Silvibacterium dinghuense: one gene and its partner. The protein of the gene in region 2 interacts with the protein of the main gene of each other region in a pairwise test. Links are inferred from orthologs where the notes say so. Each region holds a gene or a part of one and is shown on either strand. Other genes may lie near its edges.

Region 1 (14,617 bases), on a different replicon or contig from region 2:
ACTTCCTCTTCGGCGTGGGCCTCTTCGCTTCGACGACGCTCATCCCGCAGATTCTGCAGTCGCTCTATGGATATCGCGCTATCGATGCGGGGCTGGTGCTCGGTCCGGGAGCCTTTGTCATCACGGTGTTGGCGCCGGTGGGCGCGCAACTGGTGCAGCGACGCATCGTGCACCCGCGCATCATGCTAGTGGGCGCGGTCACAGTAGTAGGCATCTCCTTCCTGCATTACAGCCGCTTCACCCTGCAGACCGACTACGCGCATTACGCCTGGGCCCGCGCGCTCCAGGGACTGGGATACGCCTTCTTCTTCGTGCCGCTGACCATGCTTGCCTACTCGGAGCTGCGGCCGGACCAGAACAACCGCGCTTCCAGCCTGACGAACTTCTTCCGCAACTGGGGCGGCTCATTCGGCATTGCCTTCGCAACCACTCTGGCCGAGCGCCGCGAGGACTTCCACCAGAGCAGCGTAGGCAATCACCTGGCCGCTTCCGCGCCTGCGCTGCAGAATACGGTGCAGCAGATGGCAGGTTACCTGCAGGCGCATGGTTTCTCTCCCGCCGATGCGCTGCAGGCGGCCTACGCGCGCGTCTACAGCCAGTTCACGGCGCAGAGCCAGATGCTGGCCTTCATGGACTGCTTCTTCCTGATCGGCGTGATGACACTGGCCGCCGTGCCGCTGCTCCTGCTCACACGGCACTTTCGCGTAGGGGGTGGCGGGGGTGGAGGACACTGATCCAGAGATTGATCTGCGGAGGAAACGGGCAGGCATGAAATGAACAAAGTTGCGCAATCTGGTGGATGGAATGGGATTGCAAAGATCAGATTCGCCTGCAATTACGGATTTGTTGCGCTTCGAGGGATGCAAAGCGACCCTTGAGGCAATAGACTGTTACCACTCCCGTCAAAGGCAGGTAAAACAGTTTTGGCTCGTCAACTCTCCGTCGCACGCCTTGAAAACAAGAAGCTTCTTTCCGAGCGTGCACAGTGCTACCACCTCGAATTTTCTGTTCCCGCAGCTGAATCTTTTCCTTTCATCTCTGGCCAGTTTGTCTCGGTAGTCGCAGAGGATGGCAACGGCAAACAACAGACCCGCGCCTATTCGATCGCCTCCGGTCCCTCGGCCAATCGCTTCGATCTGTGCGTAAACCGCGTCGAAGGCGGCTTCTTCTCCAATCGCCTCTGCGATCTGGAACCCGGCCAGGAAGTGAATTTCCACGGTCCGCACGGCCTCTTTACGCTGCGTAAGCCGTTGACCGACAGCATTTTCATCGCCACCGGCACCGGCATTGCGCCCATGCGCGGCTTTGCCGAGCATCTTTTCCCCGAGTCGGGCGAGGATCGCAGCGAAGGCCGCCACATCTGGCTGGTCTACGGCACGCGCCATGAAAGCGAGCTCTACTTCCAGAAGTATTTCGAGAAGCTTGCCGCCGAGCGCCCCAACTTCCACTACCTCGCCACGCTCAGCCGTCCGCACGAGGGCTGGGAAGGACTGCGCGGCTACGTGCAGGATCACGTTGCCGATGTCGTCACACGCCGCGCCGCCGGCACGCCAGAGATTACCGTGGCCGAGGGTGCGCCCTACGACATCCACGCTTACATCTGCGGCCTGAACGAGATGGTCTCCGGCAACCGCGACCGCCTCACCGGTCTGGGCTGGGATAAGAAGCAGGTCATCTTCGAGCGCTACGACTAGGCAGCTTCTAGCTTCTAGCTTCTAGCTTCTAGCTTCTAGCTTCTAGCTTCTAGCTTCTAGCTTCTAGCTTCTAGCTTCTAGCTTCTAGCTTCTAGCTTCTAGCTAAAGATTGAAAACGGAAGGCCACGCTCGATGCGTGGCCTTTTTGTTATTTTTTGTGCTTGTTTTCCAGGACTTGCTGCCTCTTTCCCCGGACCTAAAAACGCGCAGAGAGAAGGGTGCACTCAGCGGCACGGTCGAGCTAAAAGCTAAGAGCTAGAAGCTGCTTACAGCTTGAACAGCTCGCGCAGGCGGCGTGTCTGTGCGCGGCTCACCGGAATCTCCGTCTGCTTGCGGTCATCCATGCGCAGCTGGTAGCTCGACTTGAACCACGGCACCACTTCCTTGATGTGGTTGATGTTCACCACGAAGGAGCGATGGGCCCGCCAGAAGAGATTCGGGTCCAGCAGTTCCAGCAATTCCTCGAGCGTACGGCACTTCGACTGCCCTTCGAGCGTCGGCGTCACCACCGAGATCACGCCCTCATCGATCGAGGCAAAGCAGATATCTTTCTGGTCCACCAGCAGCAGGCGGCTCTGTGCCTGCAGCACAATCTTGCCGCTGTGCGGACGGGGGCTGGCCTGCTGCTGCTCGATCAGGCGCAGCAGCGTGTCGATGTTCAGATCGCCTGCGGGCTTCGCCGGCTCCGCCTCGCTGCCGTTCATTTCCTGCAGGCGCAGCCGCACGCGGTCGAGCGCCTGCAGCACGCGATTGCGGTCGAAGGGCTTCAGCAGGTAGTCGATGGCATTGACGTCGAAGGCACGCACCGCATACTGGTCGAAAGCCGTCGCGAAGACAATCTGGGGAATCAGGTCGCGATGCTCGATGAGCTGCTTGAGGACGGCAAAGCCATCGAGCCCCGGCATCTGCACGTCGAGAAAAACAACGTCGGGCTGGTATTCGCGGATGAGCTCAACCGCCTCGACACCGTTCGAACCCTGCGCCAGCACCTCGACACTGCCGGCCGTATCGAGCAGATACTTCAGCTCTTCGCGGGCAAGCTGCTCGTCGTCGATAATCAGCGCCGTGATGGGTGCGGTTGATGCCAAGTTTTTAGTATAAAGCGGTTGCCGGTCCCCAGTCCCCAGTTGCCAGTTGCTGGTTGGCGGGTGGCCCACACAAGCCCGGTGTTGGCTTGTGTGGGGAGGCACGAACCCCGGGGTTGAAATCCGTGGCGCATCCAGTCCCCCACCCGGCAACTGGGGACTGGCAACTGAAAACTGACAACTAACAACTGGAAGGCCAGTCCCTAGCCGGGGAAGGCCTGCAGACGGGCCGGGCGATGATCGGAAGCCAGATCGTGTCCGCAGTGCGTGCAGAAAAGATCGGTGATGCTCGTCGTGCGATAGCAGTTTCCGCAGCTTGCCGATACCTGGTAAGCGCATTGCGGACAGAAGTGATAATTCCCCGTGATCCGCGTGCCGCATGAGGGGCAGGAGGTGAGGATCGGCTGGCGCAGCAGGAAGTAGAGCACCGCGCCGATGCCGCCCGGCATCACCACGCAGACCATCCACAGGCGCGCGCTCATGCCGCGCCGCGGAGCGTCATTGCTGATGTAGCCCATCATCAGCATGGAGACGGCGGCCAGCGCTCCCCAGCTGAGCACAAGATAAAAGTGCAGGGCCACCGGCAGCGCGCTGGGATGGTGGTTGTGCATGGGAAGCACAACCAGGAAGTAGTATTCCGTGAGCGCGAAGGCGATCAGCGCGCCGAGCATCGACCAGCGCGGAATCAGATGCAGCTCCTGGCTGATATCGCTGCCCGTCTTCGCCTCATGCAAGGGCGAGTTTCCGCTTTGCCGCATTCCATCCATTGGAAAGAGAGTCCCCTTCGCTTCAGCCCGGGAAGGCCTGCAACCGGGCCGGGCGATGATCGGAAGCCAGATCGTGTCCGCAGTGGGTGCAGAAAAGATCGGTGATGCTCGTCGTGCGATAACAATTCCCGCAGCATGGAGCTATCTGGTAGGCGCAATGCGGACAGAAGTGATCGTTTCCTGTGATCCGCGTGCCGCATGAGGGGCAGGAGGTGAGAATCGGCTGGCGCAGCAGGAAGTAGAGCACCGCGCCGATACCGCCCGGCATCACCACGCAGACCATCCACAGGCGCGCGCTCATGCCGCGCCGCGGAGCGTCATTGCTGATGTAGCCCATCATCAGCACGTAGAGCGCGGCCAGCGCTCCCCAGCTGATCAGCAGGTAGAAGCGCAGGGCCACCGGCAACGGGCTGGGATGGTGGCGGTGCGCGGGCAGCACCACCCAGAAGTAGTATTCGGTCAGAGCAAATGCTGCAAGCGCTCCCACCATGGACCATCGTGGGATCAGTCGAAGCTCTTCGCTGATGTCGCTGCCGATCTTCGCCTCACGCGGCGAAGCAAAACCGTTTTGCCTCAAATCGTTCATGCAACAGGCAAGCCCTTAACAGGAGATCAGTACTTTTCACCGCCACGCGGCTCACCGCCCAGGGACTCGCGTTTGCGCCAGGTAACGATCAGCGCGGCAAAGATGGCCGTCAGAAAGGTAACGACCATGGACACCGCGAGCGTCGGCGGATCCTGGAAATGCTCTCCCTCAAAAAGATCGTCCGCCATCAGCCAGATCGCCGGAGTCAGGAAGATGAGCAGGCCGCCGATAGCCAGCAGCACCATGCCCAGCTGCTTCTGCGCCTGGACCCGGGCCATGCGGCGCTCGTTGGCCGCCACCATCACCGCGCGGCGCGTCCGCTGCACCGCCAGCATGCTGGCATCCGCGTCCAGCCCGGCCAGTGCGCGGATCAGCTGCGGATCGAAGGAAGAAGATGCTGTCGGACGTTCGCTCATCGCACCTCCCTCGCCACCGGCATGGTTTCCATCTTTGCTTCTGCCCGGCTCTCCACCCGCGGCCGCAGCGTCGCCAGGCCGCGATAGAGCCGCGACTTGACCGTCGAAAGCGGAGCCCGCGTCACCTGCGCGATCTCCTCGAGCGAGAGCTCCTCATGGAAGCGCAGGATCAGGACTTCGCGCTGCAGCGGCTCGAGCGTAAGCAGGGCCTCGGCCATGCGGCCGGCATTTTCGCTGCTCTGGTAATGATCGAAAGGATTGGGCTCGTTGCTGGCCACCTCGTAGGGGCGCTCGTCCTCGTCGTTCTCGCTCATCTCTTCGAGGCTGGCCATGGTCCGGCGGCGCCGGAAGTCGATCACCAGGTTGCGCGCAATCGTGAACAGCCAGGTATCGAAGCGGGCCGAGCCGTTGTACTGCGAACCGCGCGTCAGCACCCGCATCCAGGTCTCCTGGAAAAGGTCTTCGGCAATCTCACGATTGCTGGTGAGGTACATCAGATAGCGGAGCAGGCGGTGCTGATACTGCAGGATCAGACGATCCAGCAGTTCGGCGTCGCCACCACGCAATCCCTGGGCGATGGCCAGGTTCTCGGCGCGCGCCTGCTGGGTCAGTGATAGGGCTGCAGTGCTCATCTCAGCTTCAGAGACGGACGAAGCCGGAGCGAAGACGCTCTTTTCGACAAGAATCTCGAGTTTGCGGACGAAACTCATACGCACCCCTTTGTGCGGCCAAAAGGAGGAATGGAAGCGAATCCTCATCGGGGGTGAAGTTTCGTTCGCTAACTTCCCAAGTATGAACGTGATGCCGCAGGCAAAGCAAACGATGCGGGAAATTCCCCCTGAACACAGAGCGGGACTGGCCGTCCAGGCCAGTCCGCAGCAGTAAACTAAAAGTATGGAAATTCTTTACGGCCTCCACCCGGTCGAGGAGGCCTTGCGCTCCGGCAGCCGGCGCTTTGACCACGTATGCGTGGCGCGCGAACGCGGCGACAAGCGGCTACAGAAGGTCATCGACGCCTGCCGCGAGGGCGGCGTCCGCATCCGCTTCGAATCGAAGGAAGAACTGACCCGGATGGCCAAGACCGCCGGACACCAGGGCGTGGTCGCCGTGGTCCGGGAACGCGAATTCCTGGAGATTGAAGACCTGCTTGCATCCCCCTCCGGCCAGTCCCGTCTCATGCTGGCTCTCGACGGCCTGGAAGACCCGCAGAACCTGGGCGCCCTGCTGCGCACCGCCGACGCCTCCGGCGTCGATGGCGTGGTCATGACCGAGCGCCGCGCCGCGCCACTCTCCGCTGTCGCCATCAAGGCCTCGGCCGGAGCCGCCGAGCATGTCCGCATCGCCCGCGTCGTCAACCTGGTCCGCGCGCTCGAGCAGCTCAAGGAGCAGAACATCTGGGTCGTCGGCCTGGACGAGCGCGGCACCCAGGCTTACGACGAGTACGATTTCACGTCGAATACGGTGGTAGTGCTGGGCCGCGAAGGCGACGGCATGCACGACCTGGTCAAGAAGAGCTGCGACCACCTGCTGCGCATTCCCATGGCCGGCAAGGTGTCCTCGCTCAACGTCTCGGCCGCCGGCGCCGTGGTCCTTTTCGAGGCCGCCCGCCAGCGCCGACAGAAAGCCGCACCCGCCGAAGCGGCCAAGCCCCGCAAGGAGAAAAAAGGCCTCGGTTCATGACGCATTGGAAGTTGGCGGCAGCAGCCGTCCTCGGCGCAGCCTGCTGCACGGCAGCCGCTCAGCAAAGCAATACCCAGCAGAATCCCGCCACGCAGGAAAGCCCCGCCCAGCCCGCACCGCATGGCCAGGTTCTCTTTCACCGCTCGACGTCCGACCCCTCGCAGTCGGATCAGCCCGCCGAAGCGGCGCATCCTGCGGCCAAGGTCACGGATGAAGAGCGCGGCGCCGTCACCTACACGCGGTACGATCTCGACGTTCACCTCCTGCCGCAGCAGCAGACCCTCTCAGCGCAGGCACGCATCACGATCCGCAATGACGGCCCGGCGCCGCTCCGCGTGGTGCCGGTCCAGCTCAGCTCCGACCTGAAGTTCGACGGCATCAGCTCCGCAGGCAAGCGGATCACCTACGGCGTAGCCACGCTCAACAGCGATGCCGACCATACCGGCCAGCTCAACGAAGCCGTTCTCGAACTGCCCGAGCCGCTGGCTCCCAAGGCTACGCTCGATCTTGAGATCGCTTACGACGGCACCATCCAGGCCAGCGCCAAACGCCTCGAGCAGATGGGTACGCCGGCCGATGCCGCAGCGCACTCGGACTGGGACGAAATCTCGGCCGATTTCGTCGGTCTGCGCGGCTTCGGCAATGTGGTCTGGTACCCGGTCACCGCGCCGCCCGCGCTGCTCGGCGACGGAGCGAAGCTCTTCCAGGAGATCGCCCGCCAGAAGCAGCGGCAATCTGAAGCCACGATCCGCATCCGCGTGAGCGCGGAGTTTTATGACATTGCCCCGACGCTTGCCGTGCTCAACGGGCATCCCGTTGCAATCGACAAGCCCGAGGCCGCGCCTTCGGAGACAGCACCCGGCGTGGTGACCGCAAGCTATGGACCGGTCCCGATGGGTTTTGCCGTACCATCGCTCTTCCTCACCACAGATAAGGCGAGAACGGAAGACGGCCTGCACATCTATACGCGTACCGAAGACCAGCCCAACGCGCAGAATTACGTCAATGCTGCCGCGGCGGTGCGTCCGCTCGTCGAGCAGTGGCTGGGGCAGAAACAGCGTGAGCCGTTGACCATTCTCGATCTGCCTGAGGCCGGTGACGCAGCCTTCGAGCAGGGCTCGCTGCTGGCGACCAGCGTGGACAATACGCCTTTCGAAAAACTCGAGCCGCAGGTGGCCCACGGACTCGCCCACACGTACTTCACCTCGCCGCGCGAATGGCTCAACGAGGGCGTGCCGAACTTCGTCGAGTCGTTGTGGATCGAGCACACGCAGAGCCGCGACCTGGCCCTCGCCAGCCTCGAGCAGCAGCGCGGAGCGTTGTCCTTTGCCGAGCCGGCCTCACCCGGCGCAGGCGGCGGCGAAAGCCTCCTCGATGCGACCGATCCGGTGTATTTCCGCACCAAGGCGACGTACGTTCTGTGGATGCTGCGCGACAACACCACCGACAAGCAGCTGTCCAACGCGCTGACCGACTATCGCCCCAGCGAAGATACGAGCCCGGAGTATTTTGAAAAGCTGACCGAGCGCTCCGATGGTTTCGACCCGGCGCAGGACCTGCAATGGCTCTTTGCCAACTGGGTGAACGCCGACCGCGGCCTGCCCGATCTCTCCATCGCCGCCGTGCATCCCAGCCCGGTGGCGCAGGCCGGCGGACAGTACCTCGTAGGCATCGATATCCAGAACGACGGCTACACCGAAGCCGAGGTACCGGTGACCGTCATCTCCGCCAAGGGAACACTCACCGAACGCGTCCGCCTGCCCGGCAAGACACTCACCACCCACCGCATGCTCGTCCAGGGCACACCGCAGAAGATTGTCGTGAATGACGGCGCAGTGCCAGAACTGCAAAGCACCGTGCACACGCAGGACCTGACCGGCGCTCCGCAACAGTAGCAGCCCCACACCAAGCTGCCAGCACTCCTACTCCCCGTTTTCTACGCGCGCCTTGATGTCCGCATAGGCCGTCTCAATGAGGATGCGGAGCGCGGCAGCATCGATCGCACGGTCCGGCCTCAGCTTTACGTGACGCATGAACCTGCCGCTCCCCTCCAGGAGCCGGGACGGGTCCGGCAGCGAAGCTCCCTGAAAGAAGCCCACATTCACGTGGGAAGTGAAGGCATGGACATAAGCGAAGGGCACGTCGCCAAAGCAAGCCGTCGGGCAGCCATCATGCAACAGCTCTCGGACCTCATCCCCGCATCGCCGCATTACATCGAACCAGGTGCGCGCGATGGCTCCCAGCGCATTCTCATGTGCCTTCATCCAGGCGTCGATCGCGGGATCGTGTGCGACCGTACCATCGAAGCGCAGCAATCCTGTTCTCATCGTGTCTGCCCTTATCGGGCTCCGCTCGAGCCATCTTAGGCGCTTTGATGCGCAAGAAGAAGGAGCAGCCGAGGCTGCTCCCAACGCCTAGAGCCCATCACGCTACGGCTTGGCCGTCACCAGCGGATGCGCCAGTGTTCCGCCGACGATCTGTCCTTCGGGCCAGCTCAGGCTCAAGCCGCGATCAAAACCAATCTTGCCGGCAACAGCACCGGCTGCCGGCGCAGCATTTCCCAGCACCAGCGCACCGTTGCCGATTGTTCCCGAAGCATTCCACTGCGTAAAGCCCGACGGCGCCATGGCGCCCGCCGCGAGACGTCCAGCCGGAGCTGTCAGCGAGCCGTGGTTCCACTGCCAGTGAAAGCGGCCCTGCGCCGAGGAGAGAAGATCAGCCTCCGTGTAGCCGGAGAGCGTCAGGTCCGCGCCCCCATCGAGCGTTCCCGTTGCAGGCCACTTCTCGGCAAAGAGCGCGGCAACCGGAGCCATGGCCACGCCGCTCCACGTCGTCTTGAGGCTGTAGCGCGGCGCGCCGTGTGAGCCGTCCATTCGCCCCGAAGCATGCAGGCTGCCGTTCAGCGCGCTCGCATCGAGCGACGGAATCGTCCAGCCGCGCCCATCGGCGGCAATCTGCGCACGTACATCGTGCAGCGTCAGCGTGCCCAGCGTGAAGGCTCCCACATGGACCTGTCCTTCAAGCGCAGGCCAGCTCTTCTTCGGCTCGACCTCGGACAAAATCGCCTGCACCAGAGCACCCGGATGCCCGGAGCCGAGCAGCACCGTCTCCAGCGCCGCCGCATCGAGCTGGGGCACATCGAGATTCAGCCGCGCCGGGCACACGCTCTCGCAACGCAGTGCAGCATCCAGCGAGCCGCGCAGCGCAATGCCGTGCAGCGTCGCTGCGACATTCGCCCAGTGCATGCCTGTGTCGTCGAAATTCACCGTAGCGGAAGCCAGCTCTACCGGATCGCTCAGCCAGGGCAGAACGGCCTGCGCCTTTTCGAGACGCAGCCAGCCCTGCACATCCGCATAACGCGGCAGCAGAGAACCATCGGCCGCGATCGCCGGCTCGGCCGTCCACGGACGCGCAAAGGTCAGATCGATATTCGCCGTGCCCTGCGGCGCGACATGCGCCATCAGTGGATGCAGAGATCCAAGCGCCCCGGCCAGCTGGCGCAGGCGCGCCATCGGAGCAGCTCCCACCAGGTGGAACGAGAATCCTGCCTGCGTCATCTCACCGGAGATACCGAAGGGAGCACTGCCCCCCATCTCCATCGTTGCCGGCTCGAGAACGATTCCCTGCGCTGCCGGCGACGCAGCCGGTGTCATTTCTTTTTTATGCTTCCGCCCCGTGGGCTTCGCTGCCACCGGCTCTGCGCCCCGCGCCACAAAGTGCAAGGAGGCAAAGCGGAAGGGCGTGCCATCCCCTGCAAACGAGACTTCGAGCGGAGTTACGGTCGCATCCCCGGTAAGCTCCGGCGCAGCCTCGCTCTCCGTGTCGTAGTGGAAGGTGCCTGCGATCGTGCCCTTCGCCTCGAGGTCCGTGGGCAACTCGGAGCGCAGCAGTCCCAACACGTTGACCGCAAAGGAGGCCGGAACCTGGTTGATCTCAAACGCCAGCTGCGCCTTGCGCGCGGCGATATCCGCAACGTTGCCGGTCAGCAGCAGATGCCCGCTCTCCACCGGCCACAGGCAGGTGAGCCCATCGAGCGCCCGCGCCGCATGCCGATATCCGGCCTGGCAACGGGCATCGATGTCGAAGGCATTCATCGGTGTGAACTCTTCGCGATGCGCATTGCCGACACGCAGGTGCGTCTTGACCTGCAGATTCTCGATCGGGCCGGCCAGATCGGCGTCGGCACGCAGATCGCCGCGCCATCCAGCATCGAAACCAAGCAGCATCTCTCCGGCCTGCCCCAGCTCGGCGTGGTTCCACTCGGCGTGCAGCCTGACCGGCATCTGGTTGAGTGCGGCTGCGCGATCGAGCGAGCCATCCACCTGGATCGTGCCGGTGTCTTCGAGGTCGAGACTCATATCGGTGCGCACCGGCTGCGCCTCGAAGCGCAGCCGCCACTCATTCGCCGATTCAAGCCAGATGGAGAGATCGCTGTTCAGGAAAGAGAATCCGGATTTTTCAACACCGGACTTGAAGTTGAAGCGGGCACCGGAGAACTCGATATAGGGAAAGCGCGGGCTCGCGCCCGAATGCCGCTGCGCGGTAGGCGCGTTCGCGGTGTGCGAGGCCTGCTCGAGCAGCGTGCCGAAATTCCACTGCCCCTGCGCATTGCGCACGAGATTGACGCTCGCCTGGTCGAGATCGATGCGGCTCACCTCGAGCCTGCGCCGCCACAGGGAGCTCAGCCGCAGTGAGACCGTGACTGAAGGCGCACGCAGCATCGGCTCCGCACCGAAGTCCGCATTCTCTTCCACCACAAAATCGGTGATGGCAAGCCCCGGGCGCGGCAGCATCTGCAGCTTTACCGAGCCGATATGCACCGGATGCCCGAGGCTGCGTTCGATCGTATCCGTGATCGTCCGGTGATAACGATTGATATTCACCAGCGGCACGATAAAGGCGGCCACCAGCACAGACACGATCAGCAGCAGGGAGAGGATGCGCAGCGCCTTGTCGTAACGGCGCGCCGGGACGGGCGTCTCGCCCGCATCGGTTCCGGTCATGCTACTTCACCAGATGAAGCGTACGGCTCCACCGCGTTTGATCGAAGAAGTGCAGGAGGATATGTCCGACGGCAGCAATGCGATCGCCCATGCCGGTCTTCTCGTACTGCGTCTCCGGGGTGATGAACGACCAGTAGACGAAGAGCGGGCGGCCGACGATGTTGGCACGCGGCACGAAGCCCCAGTAGCGGCTGTCCAGGCTCACCGTGCGGTTGTCGCCCATGGCGAAATACTTGCCCTCGGGCACGACGAGATCGCCATTCTGGATGTGGTTCGGCAGATCGACCTGCCACTCCGCCGTCACCTCGCTACGCTCGGGTGGAGCGAAGGCCGGGAAATCGTCGCGATAGGGGTAGATCGCATCCGGCGCGGGCTTGCCGGCCTGAGGCTCGTTCTGCGCCACGCCGTTCAAATACACGATGCCGTTCACCAGATGAATATGATCGCCGGGCACACCGACGACACGCTTCACAAGATAAAGGTCCGGCTCACCCGGCTTGAAAAAGACGATGATATCGCCACGCTTTACGTCGCGATGGTGCACGAACGGCGCCCAGTGCGCGGGTGGCGCCAGCGTGATGCGATCCACCATCACGTGGTCGCCTACCAGCAGCGTCTTCTCCATGGAACCAGAGGGAATCGCGAAGTTCTGAAAGACGAAGGCAAACGCGAACAGTCCAAGAACCAGCACGCCGCAGATCGAAGCAAATGCCTCGAACGGAGTTTCGTCCTTTTCCCTGGTGCCTTTGCTTTCGGTCTGCTTGCCGTTCTGGGGCTCGAGCGTCTGCTCCATGGTCTCCGTCGGATCTCCCTGGCGGACTAGCGCACGATGCGCAGCATGCGGCTCCAGCGCGCAAAATCCGCGATCCTGTTGGCTACTTCCTCGTGTCCGAGTTTATCATTCGCCGCCTGGCCGGCCCGGACCTGAGGAAACTCCGGCAGGTCGGTCGTCGAAGGCTGGCGCAGCGAAAAATAGATCAGGAATGGCCGCCCCACAATGTTCTCCCGCGGCACAAAGCCCCAATAGCGGCTGTCGCGGCTGTGGTTACGATTGTCCCCCAGCACAAAGTAGCTGTCCGCCGGAACCACCAGTTCGCCGTTCTGTACCTCCGCGCGCAGGTGCTGGAACCAGTGCGGATCGATACCGGGGTTCGTATAACCGCCTGCCGGAAACTGATCGCGGAAGCTATCCTCCTCGGCGGTCTCATACACGGCATGCGGCTCGGTAAGCGCCTTGCCGTTGCGATACACCACGCCGTTCACGAACCGGATGCGGTCGCCCGGTACGCCGACCACCCGCTTGACCACATGCTCGGGCGGATTCAGGGGGAAATGGAAGACCACGATATCGCCGTCAGCAACATCCTTATAGGGCAGCAGGTGACGCCAGATGCTGGATGTCCCGCCATAAATCGTCTTGTTCACCAGCAGGAAATCGCCAACCAGAAGCGTCCGCTCCATGGATTCGGAGGGAATCCGGAAGGGCTGCAGGATGAACGTCAGCGCAAAGAGCGCGACGACGATGATGGTTAGCAGCGAGCGCACCGCCTCGAACGGCGAGGGGTAGATGACATGCAGCACATGCGGAGGCTTCTGCGCAGCGGATGGCTGCTCTTCGGCCGGAATGGCATTGCCGGGCATGCTCACCGCTGACGCTCCAGCAGAGCTTCCGGCTCCTCATCCCCATCCAGCTCCGGATCATCTCCGGCGAGCCCTTGCGCCTCGCGCTCCAGGCGCAGCAGCGCACGCCGCGCGGCCTCCTGCTCGGCCTTCTTCTTGGTATTGCCCGAGCCGCGCGCCAATGGACGCCCCTGCTCGCCGGCGATACTTACTTCCACAAGAAACTTCTTCCGATGGTCGGGGCCGCTTTCCGCCCGCACCTGGTACTCCGGCTGTCCCAGCTTCTGCGCCTGCACCCGTTCCTGCAATGCTGACTTGTGATCGCCGATGCTGCCGCCGCCCAACAGGCGCCCGCGCAGTTCCTCTACCGACGGAGCAATCACTTCGCGAATCACGAACTGCCGCGTGAATTCCAGCCCCGCGTCGAGATAGAGAGCCGCAATCACCGCCTCCATGCAATTGGCCAGCAGCGCATGCTTCTTCCGCCCTCCGCTGCGCTCTTCTCCCTTGCCCAGCAACATGGAATCGCCCAGCTTGAGACCAATCGCCACTTCGCCCAGATGCCGCCGGCTGACCAGTTCGGCGCGCAGCCGCGTCAGCTGCCCTTCATCCAGACCGGGATAGCGCTGGCACAGCTCCTCCGCGGCGAGAAAGCCTAGCACCGCGTCGCCCAGAAATTCGAGCTGCTCATTGTCCGAGGATGGATCGTGCACAGGCTCCGGCTGGCTGGCCGCGACCTTCCCGGCGGGAGCGACAGCATGAGCCAGATTCTGCTCATACGCGAGCGAGCGGTGGGTCAGAGCGCGAGCCAGCAGCCCGGAGCGCTCGAAGCAATGACCCAGCCGGTGCTCCAGGTCACTAAACTGGCTTCCGGACCGGCCACTGTTTTCCGCATCCTGGCGTGACACGCGCTTCAGAACTGCTCCTTCCGGACTTCCGCCCGATCTCTCTGCCTGAATTCCTTCTCCACACGCGCCGGTTTATCGAGAGCGACGCAAATATCGCTCCCGATCATACGTCCCGGGTATTCAGCACACCAGATACTTCAACGGCTTCCGCGATTAACGCTGCGGCTGGCTGTTTTGTGGCGCGGCCTGGGTGCTGCCGGAATCCGGGGATGCCGTGCCCTGCGGCTTGGCCGGAGCCTTGCCGTCATCCTCCGCATCGCTATCCGACTCCTCATGCTTCGGCAGCGTGAACGGCGCCTTTACGCCCTTTTCCGCGGCAGCCTTGGTATCCGGCTGGCCGTCGCGCACGGTGAGCGCAGCCTTGTACTCGGCCACGGCCTGGTCGCGCTCCTCTTCCACGTCGAGAATGCGGCCGAGGTAGATATGCGACCACGCCGACATGCGCGGATCCTGCGAGAGGCGCACCGTCTCGCGGAAGGCCTTCTCGGCATCGTCCATGTGCCCTTCGACCAGATCGGCCCGGGCAAGGATGAAGTTGGCGCGAGCCGGATCGCCGGTCTTCTGATCCAAAGCCTTCTGCGCCAGCGATGAGGCCGAAGTCGCATCGCCCTTGATCAGGTCCAGCTCCGCCAGGTCGAGACCGCGCGGCTGGCGAGGCGTACGGGCAATCACGTCCGTCGAGCCTTCCTCGACAAAGCGCACGTTCTTCGCCCGGTTGATCTCTTCATCCACCGGCATGCCGTACACCATTTCGCCGATCGCCTCCTGGAAGCTCTCCGGAGACTTCTCGAAGTTGATGAGCTGGTTGTAGAAGTACTGCGTCAGCACAAAACCCAGCGACATGGAATGCGAGACCGA
Region 2 (14,640 bases):
CGCCGCGGAAAATGTAATTCTTGATGAACGTAAAGAAGGGGTTCACCACTCCCAGCCAGATCAGTGCGCCGGTTGACTTCGCCTTCCCACGCCGCACCAGCACATCCAGCGTCTCCGTGCTGTAGTCGTTCATGTGGCTCAGGTAGAGCTCAAAATCCGGGTACGCATAGTGCAGCAGATCGTTCTTCAGCGTGCCCTTCGGCCCTTCGTGCTGCGGCGTGCCGTGCGGACCGCCCTTCACGTCCATCACCGCCGAGCCGCGCTTGAACAACCGCAGCTTGTGGTCGGGATAGAACCCGCCGTGCCGCACCCAGCGATCCATAAACAGGTTCAGCCGCGGCAGCCAGTAGGCCGTAAACTCCGGCTTGTCTTGCTCTGATTTCTCAAGTACCTGCCGAATCTCCGCCGCCAGCTCCGGCGTTACGACTTCATCCGCGTCCAGCAGCAGTATCCAGTCGCTCGTGCACTGGTTGATGGCAATCGTCTTCTGCTGGGGATGCCCCTCGAAGTTGCGGTTAAACGAGTGCTTGGCGCCGAACTCGCGGGCAATCTCCGGCGTACGATCCACGGAGCCGGAGTCGACGATCACAATCTCGTCGGCCCAGCGGACGCTCGAAAGGGTGCGCGGGAGGTTCTTCTCCTCGTTGCGCGCGATCATGGCGACGGACAGCGTGGCAGGCATCTTCGCTTTCAGTTATATCGCGAAGCCGCGCCCGAGAGGCTGCTATGCACGAACCTGCCCTCGTCAATCGTTGCGCAAGGCCGCCATCGGGTCCACGCTCGCAGCCCGGCGAGCCGGCACCGTCGCGGCGAACAAAGCGGCCAGCGCAAGCAGCAGCGGATCATAAGGCGCAACGCCAAAAAGCTGACCGGCAATAGCCCGGCCCACACCGATGGCCGCAGGAATGCCGAGGACCAGCCCCAATCCCACCTGCAGAAATGCGCCGCGCAGCACCATGGCCACAACAGACTGACGATCTGCTCCAAGCGCCATGCGGATACCGATCTCTCCCGAACGCTGTTCGACCGAGTAGGCAGTGACGCCATAGAGTCCGACCGCCGCCAGCACCAGCGCCAGCGCGCCAAACAGCATGGTCAGGCGGGCGATAAGCTGCTCCTGAGCGTAGTCGGCGCTGAGAAGCTCATCGTATTTGGAGAAGCTCTCTACCGTGAGATCGGGATTCACTTCCGCGACTGCGTTGCGCACCTTCTCTTCCAGCCCCGGAGGATTGCCCGGCGCCCAGAGAACAATCTGGCGCAGATAATGCGAGCGGGTTTCGCTGTTGATGTCATCGCCACCCAGATACTGCTCAAACTGGGTCTCCGGCATAAAGAACATGGGTTCGGCCATCCTGCCGCTCTGCAGATGCTCCGCGTTCAACAGATATTGGATATCCGCCACCACGCCGATAATTTCCATATCGCCGGCATGACCGGCCAGATTCTTTCCGAAATGCTGGCCGATAGGATTCTGCCCCGGGAAGAAGTGCTTCGCAAAAGCATCGTTGACCACAGCGACATGCCGCGAGGAAGCAGTGTCGTCCTCCGTAATCGAACGTCCCTGCAGCATGCGCGTGCCAAGAGTCTGGAAGAAGCCGGGCTCGATACGCACATACCCTGCGGTCACATCCTCTCCCGGAGCCGGCTCAGGCCGTCCCTCGATGCGAATGAACGTATCCCAGTTGTCGCCGCTCATCGGCGCATAGAGCGAGGAGCTGGCGCCACGCACGCCTGGAATAGCCTGGAGACGATCTTCGATCTGCCGGTACAGCATGGGCAGGTCGTTCGGCTGATATCCGGCCAGCAGCGGCTCGACCGTGGCCACATAGCGGCCCTCGGTCTTGAAGCCGAAGGACTGATGCTCCAGGTTGCGCAGGCTCTGGGTCAGCATGGCCGCCGCGCTCAGCAGCACCAGCGAGAGCGCCGCCTGCGAGATCACAAGCGCCTTCTGCGGCCATGCAATCTTTTGCCCGCTGGAGCGGTTGGCCCCGCGCAGCGCCTCCACCGGCTCGGCATGCGAGCTGATCCAGGCAGGCGCAATCCCGAAAACCACACCCGTGAGCGCAGAAAGTCCCATGGCAAAAAGCAGGACCGTCCACGAAGGGCTGGCCTGGATTGGAACGTAATGATCTCCGCCCGAGAAGGCAAAGTGCAGAATGAGGCTCGTGCCGCCATAGGCCACAAGCAGCCCGGCAACGCCTCCCAGCACGCCCAGAACGACACTTTCAAACAGCGCTTTTCGCACCAGCAGCGCGCGCGAAGCGCCAAGCGCCATGCGCACCGAAAGCTGCTGACGGCGGGCAAGGCCACGCGCCAGCAAAAGATTGGTCAGGTTCGCACAGGCAATCAGCAGAACGCAGCCGGCGGCCAGCAGCAGCAGGCGCAGTCCATCCTCGTAGCGCGCGCGCATCTGCGCCACGCCCGCGCCTCCCGGCGTAAGAAAGAGCTGCTGCTTGGGCAGCCGCTCCCGGTCATTCGCCTGCATATCTTCTATGTGACCGAGCTGCCACTGGCGCAGCTCCAGGCGCAGCTTGGCCTCCAGAGCCTTCGGATCGGTGCCGGGACGGACCCGGCCGATGACATCGATCCAGTTCTGGTCGGCATTGTTCAGCAGCGAGCTGGTGCCCTGCATCATTGGCTCGTCAGAGAACGGAATCCAGAGATCGGGTGTGCCCCAGGTGCGGACGCCAGCGCCGAAGAAGCCCGGTGCGCCAATGCCCACAATGGTGAAGGACTTGCCATTGAGCTCGAAGGAGGCACCCACCACCGAGGGGTCCGAGCCGTACTTCTGCTGCCAGGTGTGATACGCCATCACTGCCACCGGTGCGGCGTCCTCGCGGTCGTCTGCCGGCGTAAACACGCGCCCTGCCCATGCCCCCACACCAAAGGTGGAGAAGAAGTTTCCCGAAACGAACTGGCCGATGCGCAGCTCCGCGCGGCCGGCGACACCGCTGCGGCGCACGCCGAGCCCGGTATCGCCTCCCTCGAAACCCGCCAGGTCGGCAAACTCCGGCGTATGGTCGCGGAAATGCCGATAGAGCTCATAAGAAAAGAGCGAATACTCGTTATCCCCGCGCCCGCTCTGGGTATAGCCGCCGATGACGCAGCAATGGATCTGATCCCCGATGCGATAGAGCTCCGACGGCCGGGCCACCGGCAGCGACTTCAGCATCACCTGCTGCACCAGCGTGAAGATGGCCGTGGTCGCGCCGATACCCAGCGCCAGCGTCAGCACCGCGGTCACAGTGAATCCCGGCGCCTTGCGCAATTGCCTCAGGGTATATCTCAGATTAGCCCACATCGCTCATCGCTCCTTTGGCGGTCACCGGATAGAGAAGCACGTTCCCGGCCAACGGGGAGCGGTGAAAAGTCTTTGAAAGTAAGGCATTTAAACAAAACATCCGGCCCAGAAGCGTGTTCACACGCGAAGACAGGTGTGCGAAATCGAACAGGGTTACCGGGGCCGCAGGAAAAACCTGCGTCATCCCGCTTCAGCCGGTACAGATCCATCATCTAATCTGGAGCATCAGCCTCCATAGCATTTCAGACAGCCTGTGCAGACTCGATCCGCTCAGGCGCTTGAGGAAGAAACTTTGCGGTATTGGAAAGCGCTCACATTTCTGCGGCTCCTCCTGCCTCTGCTCCTGCTGGTATCCCAGGCCTCAACCCCGCTCATGGCCAGCAGCAAGGACCCGCATTTCGACTACGAAAACCCGATCCAGACCGATCCCATCCGCGATCCGCAGATCACCAAGGTCGGCAGCACCTGGTACATGACCGGGACCGCCTTCCCTTTCTTCGACGGCACCGCCGCCGGACCGATCCCCGGCGTAAAGCTGTGGTCTTCCACCGATCTGACCCACTGGAAAGACCTGGGCGTTCTCGTCGCACCGAGCAAGGATCGCTGGTATCGCCGCCGCTTCTGGGCGCCGGAGCTCTTCCCCTACAAGGGCAAGTGGTATCTCACCTTCTCCTGCCCCTTCGGCGAAACACCCGACAGCCCCGAGAGCATCGCGCTCGCTGTCGCCGACACCATCACCGGCCCGTATAAAGTCCTCACCGAAGACAAGCCGCTCACCGAGGGCAACGGCGCCACGCTCTTCCAGGATGACGACGGCAAAGTCTACCTCTTCCGCGACGGCGTCACCGCGACGCTGGTCGATCTGCCCAACGCCGTCCCCATCGGCCAGCCGTTCCCGGTGATCCAGCCCGGCGCCGACGGCGCATGGGACGGCCCGGCGAAGGGCGGCCCATCCGTCGGTCTCGAAGGCCCGACGGTGATGAAGCACGGCCGCTCCTACATCCTGCTCTATTCGTCCTGGGGACGCGGCTACGAGGTCGGCGAGGCAACAGCCGACACCATCACCGGACCATGGCGCAAGTCACGCAGCAATCCCATCTACGGCGCGCAGGACGAGGAGTGGGCGAAGATCTACAAGCACGCCTACACGCAGAAGTCCGATGTCCCCTACGGCCAGCTCGGCCACGGCTCACCCTTCATCGGGCCGGACGGCGATCTCTGGTTCGGCTGCCACGGCTACCTGAAGGGCAAGGGCCAGCTCCCGCACCTGGTCATCACACCTATGCGCATCGATCATGACCAGGTGAAGATGGTCGTCACCTGGACGCCGCAGGTGCTCTTCTACCCCAAGAAATTCCACGTCCGCCCCACCGACACCCGCCTCGCCTCACCGGATTTAGCAACGCTAGCCGACCAGTAGTGGGAATGCAGGGATAGGGGATAGAAAAGACCCGGTGCCCCACGTTTCAACCCTGAGACGCGGGAAGGCACGAACCCTGGATTCCCCAGTCTTCCGAGAGGGAAACGAAAACGGGTGCCCCACCCAAGCTCCGCTTGGGTGGGAAGGCACGAACTCCGCACACGAAAGAATAGAACCCCCGACACGCGACCAACGGGAGCGGGGCCGAAGGCGATTCGCCCTGCGCGCAGCAGCTATTTGAGCGTGAGCACGATCTTTCGCGTGTCGCCGCCGGCCGAGGTCATCACGATCTCGCCATCGCTGCGCCGCTTCACGCTCGGAAACTTCTCACCCCACTCCACCAGCACAATGCTGTCCGGTGCAGCCAGGTCATCGAGCCCCAGCGTATCGAGCTGCCGCTCGCCTTCAATGCGGTAGAGGTCCAGATGATAGAGGTTCACCGGCGTCTTCGCCGCGCCCTGCGTGCCCTCATATTCATGCACCAGCGTAAAGGTTGGACTGGTGACCTCGTCCGGCTCTGCCGCATCCAGCGCCTCGGCAATGCCCTTCACCAGCGTCGTCTTGCCCGCGCCCAGATCGCCGCGCAGGATAAGAAACTTCGGCGGAGCGAGCAGTTCGGCAATCTTGTGGCCGGTCGCGATGGTCTCGGCGGCAGAGGTCGTCGTGAACTCGTAGGTCTTCCCAGCTTCAGCCTTCCCGACAGCTTCTGCCTTTGCCTTTTCGGTCGTCGTCATCGTGCCTCCAACGCTTCCAAGATATCCTGCGGCAGACCTGCCAGCCATGTAAAACCGGCCGCATCCTGCGGTGAAAAACGATACGCGCGCCACAGGTGCGCGACCGTATCCGTGGCCAGCAGCGTGCGCTCGTCCTGCTCACGAACAGCAAAGTCCGCGGCAAGCCCGTGCAGGTAGACTGCTGCGCTCACCGCCTCAGCCGCCTGCTTCGGATGCTGCGCCAGCAGGGCTGCGACCATGCCGGTAAGAATATCGCCGCTGCCGCCCTTGGCCATGCCCGGGTTGCCGCTCGTGTTGATGGCAAGCTGCCCATCGGGCTGCGCCACGAGTGTACGCCATCCTTTTAAAACCAATGTGACATGGTGCTTCGCAGCAAACTCCCGCGCCAGCGGCTCGCGCCGCGCCTGCACCTCCTGCGTGGGGATGCCGGCCAGGCGCCCCATCTCGCCCGGATGCGGCGTCAGCACCATCGTCCGCCCGCGCCCATCGAGCTTATCGATATGCTTCGCCATAATATTCAGCGCATCGGCATCGAGCACAACCGGGATTGTCGTGCGCTCCAGCAGTTCCAGCACCAGCTTTTCCGCCGATGGCGATTGCCCAAGTCCAGGCCCGATGGCCAGCACCGTGATCCTGTCCAGCAGCGCGTCGAAATCGATACGCTCGAGATCGAAACCACCGTCGGCAGCCTCCGGCAGCGCCTCGGTCATCAGCTCAGGAGTAATCGCCGCGACCAGTGGCAGGATCGACTCGGCCACCGCCGTCGTCACCAATCCCGCGCCCGCGCGCAGCGCGGCCAGCGACGCCATGGCCGGAGCGCCCGATTTCCCGCGCGCACCGCCCACCAGCAGCACATGACCGAAATTGCCCTTGTTGCTCTCCGCCCTGCGAGGCCCGTCGAGCGCCGCCTTTGCAGCGCCGCTCCAGCTCAGGTTCAAAGTAGAACGAATCGCCGCGTCAGGAGACCCGATCGGCGCAACCACAATCGGCGCATACACCGATCCACAGAGATTCCCACAGACATGCGCCAGCTTGGGCGCGGTAAACGTAACAACGGCATCCGCGCGGAATGCGCCTTCGACCGCGAACTCGCGCGAATCGGCACCCCAGCCCGAGGGCAGATCGACCGCGATCACCGGCATCTCGAGCGCGTTCACCCGGTCCCGCAGCGCCGCAGCCGTACCCCGCAGCGGAGGCTGGAATCCTGTTCCGACCACCGCATCGAGCAGCAGATCGGCATTTTCGAAAAGCTCGCGTACATCGGGACGGCCGAGATCCGCCTCTTCGCGGACCAGCACCGGCTCCATCGCCATCTCTTCGAAGGCGATCTTCGCATCGCCCTTCAGCGCCGCCGGATCGCCCAGCAGCAGCACATGCACCCGTCGCCCTGCAGCGATCAGCTCACGCGCAGCGACAAAGCCATCACCTCCGTTGTTGCCCCGCCCGCAAAATACCAGTATCGAGCGTGCGGAAGAAAACTCGCGCACCACAAAGCGCGCCACCGCCGCTCCGGCATGGCGCATCAGGTCGATCGACGACACGCCGTATGTCTCGGCCGTCACCCGATCGGTGGTCCTCATCTCGTCGGCAGAAAGTATCCGCATCCCGTCTCGCATCCTAACCGATTCCAGATGCGCAAAGGAGCGCTGTGGAGTGCACACATCGCGAGAAATCGCCGAAAAAGAAAACGGCCTCCGCAGAGGAGGCCGTCTCGTTCTGAACGATTCAGGGCTATAGGTTTGTCATTCCGACCGAAGCATTCGTTCTTTCCGTTGTCATCCCGACCGGGGAGCGAAGCCGAAGGCGATCCGCCCTGCGCGCAGCAGCGACCAGTCCTTACTGCGGAGCGCCCTGCTCCGTCGCAGCCGCCGCCGGGGTCGCCGGCTCGCCCTGCTTCGAGGCAAAGTAGCTGTGATCCCAGAGGTTGCGGTAGAAGACGCCGGTCAGCTCGGCCGCCTTCGGCCCGAAGGTCGGGCGTCCGCCTTCGAGGAAGAAGACCGTCACGATCCGGCCGTACTGCGTGTCCGCATAGGAGGCGAACCAGCCGAAACGCGTGCCGTTGTCCGAGCAGGTGCCGGTCTTGCCCATCACCGGGAATTGGCTGAAGTTGGCGCGCAGCGAGCGGGCAGTGCCGTAGTCGACCGCTGCCGCCATGCCGCTCTGAATCTCCGGAATGATGCGGGCGATGTCGAGCGTGCGCTTGATCTTGGGCTGGAAATTCAGCACCTGGTCGGGCGAGGTCGGATGCTGCAAGTAGTAGAGCGTGCCGCCGTTGGCGATGGCCGAAACCAGCGCGCCAAGCTGCAGCGGGGTCATCGAGACGCTCTCGCCGAAGCTGCACATGCGGCCTACGCCGCCGCGATCCTCGGGCAGCACCTGATCGGGATAGACGCCGAGCTGCTCACCGGGAATGTTGTAACCGGCCAGCTCACCCAGGCCGAACTGGTTCGCATAGTGGCGCACGCGCTCGAAACCGAGCCGGCGGCCGATGGTCTCAAAGTAGAGGTTATTTGAGTGCGCCAGCGCCTCGGTCAGGGTCATGTGGTAGTTGCCGCCCAAGTTCACCGGCGTGTCCTTGGTGATGATGCCCTCTTCAAGAGCAGCCAGCGCGACCGAAACCTTGATCGTCGAGCAGGGCTCGGCGCCGCTCGAAAGCGCGAGCTTCTGGTTCACCATGGCCAGGATGCGGCCGTTACTTGGGTCGATAGCGACTGCGGTGCCGTTCATGTTGCCGAGCGCGGCAATCGCCGCCTCGCGCACCACCGGGTCTTCACCCGCCGTGATGTCGCCCTGCGTCTGGTCGATATCCGTAAAGGAGCTGGCATAGAAGCGCTCCCCGCCCCCACGGCGAATCACCAGATTCGCCCGGCGCAGACGCGCCCCGCCACGGGTACGAACACGGGTCGACGCGCTGACCACGCGCCGGCTGTGCTGGCGGCTGGCTATATGCCTGGCCGCGGCAGCCGACTCATGAACACGAGTCGCCCGGCGATGGGCGGGATGGCGGGTGGTCGCGGAACCGGCACGGCAGAGCGTGGAACCGGCGAGAGCCATGGCGAGCACGAAAAGAAAGAGACGCTTCATCGATTATCCGATCCTGATATCCGAATCCGGAGGCCGTGTCTCGAACCCCGATCCTTCAGCCGTTGTTCTGGGCCCAGCTCTGAACTCTGTCCCGGGCTTTCAAGCGTTCTGACTTGCATCGTACGCAGAAACCGCTCGTATGACCGCTCAAAGTGATGCCAGAGTGATCGGCACTGCTCAAAAGAGGCAACAGATACCGAAATGGCAAACGCCGCAAAGCGGATAACCTGCCGGTAAAAACCCCAAATGGAATCTGGAGTTCCGCCAGGCAGTTCCGCTGGCTCAAAACTGCTTGCGTTTTGGGTGGAGTTGCCTGCACCCAGTGTACTTGAGAGTTACGGTCAGCTTCCAGCCGCCAACCGTTCATGAAAGAAACTACAAGCCTTACCTCGGAAAACTGCCCGCTCGCGCCCCAAGGGAGCGGAAGCGCGAAGCACGAAATGCCTGGACGGCCAGTCCCGCAGCAGCTAGAAGCTGTTCCCCCGGCGCAGATACGCCGGAATATCCAGGCTCTCGCCGTTTTCGTCCTGGTGCACATCGGCAAAGGGATCGGGGACGGCCGCAGGAGCATCCTGGACCGCATGCGGCTGCACGGGCGGCTCGGCGACGGCAATGGCCGGCTCCGGCGCAACCGACGCGGCAGCGGTCTCGACCACCGGCACAGGCTCCTCTTCGTGGCTGGCCTCGGAAACCACCCCGGCGCGTGCCGAAGTGGTGTAGCCGCTCTCGTCGTCCGACTCCTCGCTGGCAAAGCGCGGACGGGCAGGCACGGAGCTGATCTCCACCTGCTCGTGCGCATGGCTGATCGGCTCCCGCAGCGAGGTGTTCAGCATGCGCTCGCGGCGCTCCGGGGCCTCACCCTGCTTGAAGCCGGTGGCGATGACCGTGATCTTCACATCGTCACCCATGCTCTCGTCGAGCACAGCGCCGAAGATGATGTTCGCCTCTTCGTGCGCCGCATTCTGGATGAGCGTCGAGGCCTCGTTGACCTCGTTCAGCTTGAGCGAGCTCGAGCCGCTGATATTGATCAGGATGCCGCGCGCCCCGTCGATCGCGCCGGCCTCGAGCAGCGGCGATGCCATGGCGGCCATCGCAGCGTCCACCGCGCGGTTCTCGCCCGAGCGCTGCGCCGTGCCCATCACTGCGTAGCCCATGCCGGCCATCGTCGTCTTCACGTCGGCAAAGTCGCGGTTGATGATGCCGGGGATGGTGATGATGTCCGAGATGCCCTGCACGCCCTGGCGCAGCACATCGTCTGCGATGCGGAAGGACTCGAAGAAGCCCGCATCCTTGGCAACCGCCAGCAGCTTCTCGTTGGGAATCACGATCATCGTGTCCACCGACTCGAGCAGCTCCTGCATGCCGCGCTCGGCCTGCGCCATGCGGCGCTTGCCCTCGAAGCTGAAAGGCCGTGTCACCACCGCAACCGTAAGCGCACCCATTTCGCTGGCCAGCGAAGCGATGACCGGAGCTGCGCCCGTACCCGTGCCGCCGCCCAGGCCAGCCGTCACGAACACCATGTCCGCGCCTTCGAGCGCCTCGATGATCTTTTCCGAGTCTTCCAGCGCCGCACGGCGGCCGATATCCGGATTCGCGCCCGCGCCCAGGCCGCTGGTCAGCTTGGTCCCGAGCTGGAGCTTCACCGGCGCTTCCGAAAGCTGGAGCGCCTGACGGTCGGTGTTGGCGGCGATGAACTCGACGCCCTCGACCCGCGCCTGAATCATGCGGTTGACTGCGTTGCCACCACCACCGCCGACACCGATGACCTTGATCCTGGCTCCGCGCGGAACCTCGTCAAAATACTGAATGCGAATTTCTTCCGGGTAACTCATCGGCTCCGACTCCTTCTCCATCCTCGACTGCTGAAATACGTTCCTGCCAGATTCCTTACGACTGAAACTCGTTTACAAACTTCCTGCAAAAATCGCGCGCAGCTTGGCGCGCAGGCTGTTGTCTTCCGCCGCACGGATGATGCTGGTGCGATGGGTATAAAGCAGGGCGCCGATCAGCGCCGAACACTCCGGCTGCGCCAGCTCCTCGGGCATCTTCGAGAGCGGCACCGGCGAGCCGATACGAGCCGGCACACGCAACAGGCTCTCCGCCGTGTCGAGCAGGCCGGGCAGGCGCGCGCCGCCGCCGGTGAGCACGCATCCGGCGCCCAGCGCCTCCAGCACGCCACCCTGGCGAAGGTTATCGCGCAGCATATGGAAGAGCTCACGGGCGCGCGGCTCCAGAATCTCGCACACCAGCCGCTGGCGCACCGTGCGCGGAGCATAGCCGGGCATGCCGGTCAGCTCGATCTCCGCGCTCTGCGAAACGGCCGTAACCACGGCATGCCCGTAGTGGCACTTGATCCACTCCGCCTCCGGCGGCGTCACATGCAGACCGGCAGCGAGGTCGTTCGTAAAGTGGTCGCCGCCGATGGGAATCACCGAGGTATGCGCCACCGAGCCCTCGAAGAAGACGATCAACTCGCTGGTCGCCGCACCGATGTCGAGCAGGCAGACACCCAGCTCGCGCTCGTCGGCAGAGATGGTGGACTCCGCCGCGGCCACGGCTTCGAAGACCGATTCCGTCACCTCGAGCCCGGCCCGGTTGGCGCAGGTCACAATGCTCTGCTGCGCGCCGGCCGAGCAGGTCGCGATATGCAGGTTCACCTCGAGCCGTCCGCCCACCATGCCCACCGGGTCGTGGATATTCGGCTGATCGTCGAGGATGAACTGCTGCGGCAGCAAATGAATGACTTCGCGGTCCTGGGGCAGCGAGACCGAGCGCGCACGGTCGACCGCGGCGCGGACATCTTCGCGCGAAATCTCGCGCAGGCGATTGCCCAAGCTGATACCGCCGCGGCTGTTTACACCGCGAATATGCGGGCCGCCGACCGCGATCACGCATTTTTCAATCGTGGCATCGGCGCGCTTTTCCGCCAGCGTTGCAGCCTTGTTCACGGCCTCGGCCGCGGGCTTCAGCTCGGCGATCACGCCCTTGCGCATGCCGGCGGCATCCACGATGCCGTGGCCGCGATAGCGCAGCGCGCCGTCATGCAGCTCGGCAATCAGCACGCGGGTCTTCGAGCTTCCGGTATCGAGCACGGCAATCAGGTTGTCAGACTTCTGGCTCATCGTGCCGTCCTCCGTACATGGTGCGCAGCCGCAGCGCTACGTTTCTTTGCGGCTGTCTCCTTTGTATTAGGCTTTGCCGCGGCAGCCGGAGCCGCCGGCGCTGCAGAAGAGGCAGCGGAGGAAGCATCGGGCGCGGGAGCGCCGCCTTTCTTGAGCACCACCTGCCCGTCGTAACGCAGATCGACGGCCACCAGCGTGGGATACTGCTGTTCCCATTCTGCAACGTGCGACTGGTAGATGCGATAACGCTCCAGGAACTTTTCGTCGCCGAAATGCAGCTGCAAATCAGACCCCTTGGCTGGGACCGTCGCACGCACATCTTCTGCGTCAGAGAGATCGATCTCGCTCATCTGGTCGGAGAGATGCTGGCTGCCGGTATCGAGCGCAGTAAGGAAGCTCTGGTAAAGCTGCATGCGCACCTTGCGCGCGGCCGGCGGATCTTCAGGACGGATGCCGGTGACCACCGGGAAGGAGAAATGGCGTGTAGCCATCATCTCCGGCGACATATCGAGGATGACGCCGTCGGCATCGGCCAGCTTTACCTGGTCGCCGATGCGCACAAAGGCAATCGGAGTCCGCTCGGTCACCGCAACCCGCAGCTCGTTCGGCAGAATGCGCATGACCGTCGCATGCTGCACCCAGGGAATCTCCTCGAGATCCTTCTGGCGCTGCGCGAGCGGCACATGGAAGATGTTGCGGCCGATGTCCTCGCCAAAGACGGAGAGCAATTCGTCGCGGGTCAGCTGGCTGTTGCCCATGGTCTGAACGTCAGCGGCCGAGTCCATGCGGAAGCGCGGGTCGGTATTCAGGAAGTGGCGGACGGAAAGCACCACCGCGATCCCTCCGGCAAGGATAGCCAGCCCGGCAACAGCCAGGGCGATGCGGCCCCAGCGGGTATAGGTCCAGAGCGGCAGAAATCCCTTGCGGATAGGAACGCGGCGGCGGGTGCGGAGAAACGGTTCGTCTTCCTCGGCGGCGGCGCGGCCCAGGTTCTCGGCAGCTTTGTCGAGCAGCCGTTCGCGCACGGAGTCGCGGCTTCGCGCGCGATCCGCGTCGCCCTTGGCGGCGCGGGAGCGCGCAGGCGCAGCCGGCTTTGCGGGACGAAGAAACGCTTCGTCCGCATCGTCTTCGACGTATGCCGAGCCCCGAGTTGAATAAGAATCTTTTTTCGCCACGCCCGAGCCAGGTCGTGAGAGTCGCCGCTTCGACTATAACCGGCAGCCCCCTGTGCATGGGCCAGGGGAATCAGGAGAGGCATCAGGCCAACAGCGGCAAAGCCGCGCTCACCTGCTACAGATACGGCGTAGGAATGCGCGAACGCCGCGGCGCGCGCCGGATGGGGACCGAATTTGCCGTATCCCGCAGCCCGCTCCAGCCCTCGGCCACCACGATGCTGTTCACCGGGCGATGAGGATCGTACCGCACCGAACACGGGAAGCTGAGCCGTGCCTCATAGATGTTGATGTAGTCACCGAGCTGGGTCACATCCTGCGAGCACTCGTAAACCACCCCGGCAATCTCATATTTATAGAGAATCAGCTGCAGGCCATCCGGACGGCCGCTCTCTTCCGGGCTCAGATCGGAGATATCGAGGATGGTGCCGTCGATGATCCGTCCCGCCTTCACCAGCAGCTCGCGCCGCAGGCGTTCGAGCTCCTCCTCGGTCGGCTTTTTGCGCATGGCGTAATACGCCGCGATGCCCCCAAGGCACAACCCTGCGGCCGTAAGGACTCCGACAACTTGGGGATCGCGCAGGGAAAGGCCGCTCATCAGACTCACAGGACTTCGATTCGAGAATACCGCAGGTTGGTTGTGGGACAGGCTTTACTTCTGCGGATTGGACGTTACCAGCGTCGTGAATGTTCCATGAAACCGGGTCATCGGGCCATGATATTCACGGCCACCGGAGCCTTGCGCGGCGGGTAGCAGGAGCGGTCATCGCAGGCCTGGTAGCGCAGCGCCGCCTCCAGCATGTGATCGCCTGCATTGGCATGAATATGTGCTCTCAGGACGAATTCCCCGGTATAAACGCTCAATTTCTCGCTGGGCATCGAAGGCAGGGAAAAATCGCCTCCGGAGGGGAAATCGACCGCGCTCACATCCACCGTGCCGCTCCCCGGTCCGCCTTCGGCCACGATCAGCTGCGTCGGGATCAGCCCCTTCTCGCGCGGCTGATGGGAATTAATGTGCATCCCCGGCTTTACCCGGAAGTGCAGCTCGACGACCGCATCCTTGCCTGCGGGCACCGATACCTGCTCGGGAAAGAGATATTCCACCGACTGCGGCTGCGCGCCTTCCTTGCTGGCAGCACTGCTATCGCTCTCCCACGGCATCTTCTGCGCCGAAAGACTCGCACACAGGAGGAAAAACGCAAGAACCGGAAGCGGAGAGCGCATCAGGACTGCCCCGCCGGCGTCGCCAGCGCCTTCTTGATATCGGCTTCGAGCTCGTCGCGATCGGTCAGCCCCACAGCCGAGGCCACCACCTTGCCGTCACGACCGACAAAGAAGGTCGTAGGCAGCGCCTCGATCCCGCCATAGGGCTTGGCCACATTCTTCTCATCGAGCAGCACCGGGTAATTGATCCCCAGCTTGCCCGCGCCGTCCGCTACGTCCTTTTCCTGCTTCTCGAGACCAGCTTTATTCTCCGCGTCGAGATCATCCTCGGAGACGCCAAGAATCTCCAGTCCCTGCGGAGCATACTGGTCGTGGAACTTGGTCAGCCAGGGAATCTCGACCTTGCAGGGCGCGCACCATGTGGCCCAGAAATCGATGACCACGGCCTTGCCTTTGTAGTCGGCCAGCGAAACCTTCTTCCCCGTGATGTCCTTGAGAACAAACGCCGGCGCCACCTGGCCTACCAGGGGATGATTCGCCGGATCGTTCGCCTCGGCCTGGGACGCAGGCGAGGGTGCCGACGGCGGACCCAGCTTCACCAGCATGCCCTGCATCTCCCGGAGCTTGGCCTCTTCCGCCTTGC

What was found.
Region 1: the proteins of tsaE (region 2) and rlmB interact in binary tests that used the Escherichia coli proteins (3 or more experiments, as listed by UniProt). The link is inferred for Silvibacterium dinghuense from one-to-one orthologs.

Annotation. Positions count from the first base shown.
Region 1 is NZ_SDMK01000005.1:300,931-315,547, forward strand. What follows is about bases 4,360-7,335. They hold rlmB (23S rRNA (guanosine(2251)-2'-O)-methyltransferase RlmB), read left to right. Parts: upstream 4,360-5,442; coding sequence 5,443-6,228; downstream 6,229-7,335. Other genes in these bases: ESZ00_RS19045 (hypothetical protein), read right to left, coding at 4,360-4,548; ESZ00_RS19050 (RNA polymerase sigma factor), read right to left, coding at 4,545-5,258; ESZ00_RS19060 (M1 aminopeptidase family protein), read left to right, coding at 6,225-7,335. In the rest of the region: ESZ00_RS19020 (DHA2 family efflux MFS transporter permease subunit), read left to right, coding at 1-734; ESZ00_RS19025 (ferredoxin--NADP reductase), read left to right, coding at 924-1,694; ESZ00_RS19030 (LytR/AlgR family response regulator transcription factor), read right to left, coding at 1,961-2,782; ESZ00_RS19035 (double zinc ribbon domain-containing protein), read right to left, coding at 2,983-3,537; ESZ00_RS19040 (zinc ribbon domain-containing protein), read right to left, coding at 3,569-4,123; more of ESZ00_RS19045, read right to left, coding at 4,159-4,359; more of ESZ00_RS19060, read left to right, coding at 7,336-8,123; ESZ00_RS19065 (DUF1801 domain-containing protein), read right to left, coding at 8,151-8,555; ESZ00_RS19070 (AsmA family protein), read right to left, coding at 8,658-11,231; lepB (signal peptidase I), read right to left, coding at 11,233-12,024; lepB (signal peptidase I), read right to left, coding at 12,051-12,872; rnc (ribonuclease III), read right to left, coding at 12,875-13,759; ESZ00_RS19090 (tetratricopeptide repeat protein), read right to left, coding at 13,913-14,617. UniProt on the Escherichia coli protein: Specifically methylates the ribose of guanosine 2251 in 23S rRNA.
Region 2 is NZ_SDMK01000001.1:1,057,697-1,072,336, forward strand. What follows is about bases 3,706-6,704. They hold tsaE (tRNA (adenosine(37)-N6)-threonylcarbamoyltransferase complex ATPase subunit type 1 TsaE), read right to left. Parts: upstream 5,456-6,704; coding sequence 4,955-5,455; downstream 3,706-4,954. Other genes in these bases: ESZ00_RS04155 (glycoside hydrolase family 43 protein), read left to right, coding at 3,706-4,721; ESZ00_RS04165 (NAD(P)H-hydrate dehydratase), read right to left, coding at 5,452-6,704. In the rest of the region: ESZ00_RS04145 (glycosyltransferase family 2 protein), read right to left, coding at 1-682; ESZ00_RS04150 (ABC transporter permease), read right to left, coding at 746-3,301; more of ESZ00_RS04155, read left to right, coding at 3,594-3,705; more of ESZ00_RS04165, read right to left, coding at 6,705-7,059; ESZ00_RS04170 (penicillin-binding transpeptidase domain-containing protein), read right to left, coding at 7,292-8,539; cell division protein FtsZ, read right to left, coding at 9,007-10,371; cell division protein FtsA, read right to left, coding at 10,444-11,661; ESZ00_RS04185 (cell division protein FtsQ/DivIB), read right to left, coding at 11,658-12,836; ESZ00_RS04190 (hypothetical protein), read right to left, coding at 12,952-13,431; ESZ00_RS04195 (protein-disulfide reductase DsbD domain-containing protein), read right to left, coding at 13,539-14,057; ESZ00_RS04200 (TlpA family protein disulfide reductase), read right to left, coding at 14,057-14,640. UniProt on the Escherichia coli protein: Required for the formation of a threonylcarbamoyl group on adenosine at position 37 (t(6)A37) in tRNAs that read codons beginning with adenine.